One region of the Aeribacillus sp. JST-2 genome, then DNA from elsewhere that is predicted to be linked to it. Evidence: a T-box and tRNA genes for the amino acid it is inferred to sense, from the RefSeq annotation. Region 1 holds a T-box; the other holds one or more tRNA genes.
The links. The T-box of region 1 lies ahead of alaS (alanine--tRNA ligase). A T-box ahead of a tRNA ligase gene usually reads a tRNA of that ligase, here a tRNA-Ala.

Region 1 (3,154 bases):
ATTCCATACTTTCAAAGACAAAAGCCTGCCGTGTCAGCCGTTTAATGATTTGAAAATAGACAGCAACGGATGGACAGCCTTAAACATACAATGCTGCGACAGCCTCCTTGATGGGAACCGCATATAAAATTCGGCAATTTGGGCAATAGGGATAGAGCATTGCCAAAAAAGGTATATTTTTAAAGAAACAGGGAGAAAATTGTAACATCCGAAACAACTGTGGGGAGTGACAACAGGAGGCGGAAGCCGTACTTGCTTCAAATAAAAGTGGCCATAGTTGTTAAATAAGAAAATCGATAAAGGGGTGTCCCTGTTTTGTTGACTTGCCCAAACTGCAAAAGCAAAGATATCGGCAAAATTGGCGTGAATCAATATTATTGTTGGAATTGTTTTATTGAACTCACTGTCTCAAAAGGATTGATCCATACCCATCAGGTCGAGGAAGACGGAACGCTCAGTTCGTTAGATGATTTATTCACGGAAGATGACCGTGCAATTTAAGGCGCCGAAAAGAGGCGCTTTTGCGTATATTCTCCCAATCTTTCCTCAAAATAAGAGGAGGAGGGATAAGGGATGAATGAGCGGGAACGAAAATGGCTGTTTCGAATCGTCTTTTTGCTGCTATTTGCATTGTTCTTTTTTATTATTTGGCAATTAAAGGGAATTTGGCTGCCTTTTCTTAAAATGATCAAAGCGGTTTGCATCCCTTTTTTAATATCTGGGCTTATTACTTACTTGCTTCATCCAGTCGTTGAAAAGCTGTACGAAACGGGATTGCCGCGGCCATTATCCATTTTGATCATCTATTTGATGTTTTTTGGCGGAATCGGCTTTAGTTTTTATAAAGGGTTTCCCATTTTCGTTGAACAAATGAAAGATTTGGCGGAAAATATCCCGTTGTTCACAAAAACTTACCAAAATTGGACGGATCAAATACATGACGGGACAAGCGGTTTGCCTGCTGAAGTTCATCAGCGGATTGAATCTTATATAGAGAATACCGAGAGATCGATTGCACAGTTTCTTGAACGTCTGCTTGAAAGTACAAAAATGTTATTAGATCATATCGTCACGATTGGTGTCATACCATTTCTTGTTTTTTATATGTTGAAAGATTATCAGGAAATAGAAAAAACAATTTGGTGTCTGACGCCTAGGAAATGGCGCAAGGAGGGCAAGCAGTTATTAAAAAATATCGATGAAACCCTTGGAAACTATTTAAGAGGGCAGCTGTTTGTCTGCTTTTTGATCGGCATGGCCGCATCCCTTCTTTTTTGGCTTTTTAAAATAAAGTACCCGCTCATTTTAGGGACCATCATCGGTTTGACAAATATCATCCCGTATTTCGGACCCTTGATTGGAGCTGTTCCCGCCTTAATGATTGCAGCGGCGATATCGATCAATAAAATGATCATTGTCATCATAATTGTATTCAGTTTGCAATTTATTGAAGGAAATATATTAGGTCCGCTCATTGTTGGGAGAAGTTTGCATTTACATCCGCTTGTGATTATTATGGCTCTTCTTGCAGGAGGGGAAATCGGCGGTGCAATCGGTTTAATCTTGGCGGTACCTTTCGTTGCCGTTCTGAAGGAAACGCTGCTTTATTTTTTACGCACGAGGAGGGCGCATTGACAAGTATTTTTGCGTTGTCTATAATTCGTATAGAATATAAGCATTTTAAAGCGATGATGAATCCAGTATGCTGCAGTCCATCTTTTTAGAGAGGAGCTTCCGCGGCTGAAAGAAGCTCTAGATGAAGGGCAGCAGAAAGCTAATTCTGAGTGCAGGCAAAAACCTGACGTTCCGCCTCGTTACGGCAAAATGAAGGTGATGGGCGAATGCTCATAATCAGGGTGGTACCGCGGGTAACTCTCGTCCCTGTGCAACTTGCACATATTTCCATGGACGGGGGTTTTTATTTATGCCAAAAAACAAAACAGGTTGATATGGGGAGGATGCCATGAAAAAGCTAACATCTGCTCAAGTTCGCCAAATGTTCCTTGACTTTTTCAAGGAAAAAGGACACTCGGTCGAACCGAGTGCGTCTTTAATCCCAGTGGATGATCCGTCTCTTTTGTGGATCAACAGCGGGGTGGCGACATTAAAAAAATATTTCGATGGAAGGGTTGTACCGGAAAATCCGAGAATCACCAATGCGCAAAAATCGATTCGGACGAATGATATTGAAAACGTTGGAAAAACCGCCCGCCATCATACGTTTTTTGAAATGCTCGGGAATTTTTCAATCGGAGACTATTTCAAAGAGGAAGCGATAGAGTGGGCGTGGGAATTTTTAACAAGCGAAAAATGGATCGGATTTGACCCGGATCGATTATCAGTCACCATCCATCCAGAAGATGATGAAGCATATGACATATGGAAAAACAAAATCGGATTGCCGGAAGAACGGATCATTCGTTTGGAAGGGAATTTTTGGGATATCGGGGAAGGCCCAAGCGGACCGAATACGGAAATTTTTTATGATCGCGGTGAAGAATACGGCAATGATCCGAATGATCCTGAGCTATATCCAGGCGGAGAAAATGAACGCTATTTGGAAGTATGGAACCTTGTTTTTTCCCAATTCAATCACAATCCTGATGGCACTTACACCCCTCTGCCGAAAAAAAATATCGATACCGGCATGGGATTAGAACGCATGGTTTCGGTCATTCAAAACGCGCCGACGAACTTTGATACAGATCTTTTCCTTCCTATTATCGAAGCTGTCGAAAACATTTCCGGTCAAAAATACAGAGTTGATGAAGAAAAGGACGTTGCTTTTAAAGTGATTGCCGATCACATTCGCACGGTGACTTTTGCTGTAGCCGATGGCGCGCTTCCTTCCAATGAGGGAAGAGGATACGTTCTCAGACGGCTTCTCCGGCGGGCAGTCCGTTATGCGAAAACGTTAAACATAGAACGGCCGTTTATGTATGAACTCGTGCCGGTTGTTGCCGAAATTATGGATGATTATTACCCTGAAGTGAAAGAAAAAGCAGCTTTTGTTCAAAAAGTGATCAAAAACGAAGAAGAACGCTTCCATGAAACGCTTCATGAAGGGCTTGCCATTTTAGCTGATGTCATCAAAAGGGAAAAAGAAAAAGCGAGCGGCGTCATTCCCGGTAAAGAAGTCTTCCGCCTGTACGAC
Region 2 (3,154 bases), on a different contig from region 1:
TGGCCGACTCTTGCTCGAATACTCGCTTCTCCTCTCTGCTGAGAAGTTCTTTGATAGCCTGATAAATATTTGTAGTTTGGCCTCGTCACTTGGTTTAATAAATAAGCTGATTCATTTGCTTGTTCTTTGCGTTGTCTGTTTAAAGCCTCAATAATTCCTTCTGCCTGACGGATGCCGATTCCGTGTCCGTAATGTAGATTGTTCCCGAGGAAAATGGTGTTTTCTCCCCGCCACTGAGGCGTTTCCGGGTTGAAATCCGGATTTTTAAAATAGAGGCAATCCCCCGGAACAAAATCATTGCCTGATGTTGTATGGATGCCTAAATCTTTGTCATAATGCCAATCATACAACACAAGATCTTGAAATAAATAGTTGAACGGTTCATCTCCTATTGAGTCAAGAGCGGCTTTATAGAATACGATCACAATCGCGGTTGCGCATTCAAATGCGTATTTTGATCCGTTAAGAAAAATGTCTCTGATTCCATCAGCTGGTTGAACATCGCTTTTCAGCAAAAATGCCCCTTTATTATTGAGATTCCAAAAGCGCTCATTGCAATACGATTGCTCAAATGTAGCAAATTTTGCCCTGCTTTTTAAAAGTTCAATAGCTGCTGCTACGGTTTGCAGGCGAAACAGAACTTCGAATTTTAACTGCTTCATATTATCAAATTGGTACATTTTACGATGGGTTGTCATCCATTCAACGATTTCCTGCTCTTTAACGTTAGGAAAAAATGTTTTCAGTTCTTTAAACGTTTTCGGCATATTTTTTATCACGATCATTTTCGTTCCTCCTCTTTATCCATTATATGGGCTGATTCAGCTTTCGTTCCTTTTATGAAAAATCATTCCTTCATGAGGAGGATGTAGAAAAGTGCACAAGCCAGTACTGTTTAAAAGGGGAAAGGGGTATTAGGTAAATTGATAGTGGGGGAACGGATGAAGAAGTGGATATGTTAAATCGGCAATTAGAGAAAAGCGTTCCATCTTTTTTTATGCACAGCCGTTCAGCTAGCTCGGTCGATACTTTCTTTTATTCAAAACATGTGGCCGCATATTGCTATTTGGTGACTTTGTTATTTTTCAGAGGCATTACGTTTCTCTGCTTCATTCAGCAACGTCCATTCCACATCACATTCTGTATTTTTGACTTGTATTAAAAAAAACTTCGCGTTATAATATTGTTGTGACTGAAAAAAATAGAGGGGCATTAGCTCAGTTGGGAGAGCGTCGTGCTGGCAGCGCGAAGGTCAGGGGTTCGAGCCCCCTATGCTCCATAGAAAAAAACCTTGAAAATCAAGGTTTTTTTCTTTTCTCAAATGTCTTTTTGTCCTTTTTGCTTTAGTTTTCATTCAGTTAACTAATATCCATTTTAAAAGGATAATTGTTGGTAAAAATAATTTGTGAAAAATGCGAAGATAAAACCGAGCGGAAACGAAAAAATAACCGTCCAGCCGTTGACCTTGGCTGTTTCCCCGCTTATTCTTAATGCTTCTTTATAGCCGTATGCAAAATGAAAAAGAGTTAGAAAGTAAGAAATGAGCATCAATTCAAGTTCCATTTTTTATTTCCCTGCCCTTCTTTTCTCTCTTGATTCTATTAGATTCTTGCTTGTCCATTTTTATTACAGAAATTTATAAAAAGAATTGGTCTAAATTGTAATATTAAATGCAACACTTATTTAGAGAAAATTGGATAATCAACTAGACTAACGGTTTACGACGATAAAGCTATAAAATGGCCAACTTTATAGGGAGGGGCAGGCATGGTAGCCTTGTTGGGCTCAGCCAGCTTCCTTCTAGCTGGCTTCCTGCTGGGGAATCATGCCTGCTGGAGGCTCGATGTCAAGTTGCTAGACACCTTCCTCCAGTTTCAGGAAGCTAATCGGGAAAGCTCTTCCTGAAAACATTCTTCAGGTGTTTTATATCCGAGTATTTTCCTTGGCAATGGGTTCCACCAATTTTGGGCATAAGCTATGGTCGCATATATGGCTTTTCCTTTGGGAATAAAGCGTCTGATTAAGCCATTGTGCCGTTCAATCGCGCCGCGCTCACAAGAACTATAAGGATGAGTATAATAAATCTTCGTATCAATTTCCTTTACAGAGAGGCTGAGTTCTGCAAATTCAGATCCATTGTCCGAAGTAATGGACTTGAATATTTGGTCGAATTTTGTACCATAGTTTGTTCTTCATCCTGCAATCATCTTGTTAATCGACACGCTATTCTTGGCATTAACCTTGAAAATAATCTCATTGCGAATTTTCCTTTCAGTAAGTGTCATGAGCACTTGATCATTGCTTTTTTTGCCACTGACTGTGTCGATTTCCCAATGCCCGAATTCTTGCCGTTGTTTGATTTCTTCTGGTCGTTCATCAATACTTTGACCTAAGATGCGCTTGTTTTTGCGTATACGTTTGGTTTTCGTATTGAATCGCATTTTCATTGGTAGATCCATGATTTTAACCTTGATTAGCCCTTTGTCTATATAGTTATAAAGGGGTTTTGTACAGACGATTTGATCAAACTTGTTTGTTCGTTTAGCATGTCCCCAAACGGCATCGGGAGACCAATCATCTTCCAAGATTTTTTTCTCTGCAAATTGGATATAGTCAAAGGCTGAATCAAGTTTTAATTTAGCACCACAGGCTTTACGGTTCTCCTCGTAACGAATTTGACCTGTTTCTGGAAAATAAGTCTCGAAAAAGTTGTGGTCTGATTTCATTTGTCTAGTAGTGCCGCAGTTTAATTCGCGAGAAATCGTACTCTTGTGACAACCAATGGCCTCTGCGATTTCCCGCGGTGATTTTCTTTCTGCATGAAGCACAGCAATTTTACCGCGATCGAACGGGGTGAGGTGTTTAAAAGTTCGTTTGGTTATGGTAGACTTTCATTGAACCATAGATAACCCCTCCGTTTGATTGTTTTTTCGTCGAGTTAATCATAACACGGTTTGTCTATGGTTTTTTATTTTTTCTACCGTTGCATTTAATTGTACAACTAACCTTTTTTATGATTTTTTTGTTGACAAAAATAACTGGCCGTGATATTATTTGATTCGTCGCTGTTTTGAAAGATTGATTTTAAAAAAAGAACTTGACTTCATTACTGATTGGGTGTATATTGATTAAGCCGCTGTTAAAAACAGCAAAA

Region 2: it encodes a tRNA-Ala, which carries the amino acid that the T-box ahead of alaS (alanine--tRNA ligase) is inferred to sense. The anticodon was not compared.

The regions. Positions count from the first base shown of each region.
Region 1 covers NZ_JBVVUU010000004.1:165,422-168,575, forward strand. Annotated here, with positions in the region: gene AC0KTX_RS04025 (hypothetical protein) at 316-501, shown strand; gene AC0KTX_RS04030 (AI-2E family transporter) at 574-1,635, shown strand; T-box leader at 1,680-1,886, shown strand; gene alaS (alanine--tRNA ligase) at 1,964-3,154, shown strand, end outside.
Region 2 covers NZ_JBVVUU010000070.1:3,719-6,872, forward strand. Annotated here, with positions in the region: gene AC0KTX_RS16250 (protein-glutamine gamma-glutamyltransferase) at 1-785, opposite strand, end outside; tRNA gene AC0KTX_RS16255 (tRNA-Ala) at 1,207-1,279, shown strand; gene AC0KTX_RS16260 (hypothetical protein) at 1,375-1,563, opposite strand; partial or broken gene AC0KTX_RS16265 (IS30 family transposase) at 1,875-2,882, opposite strand.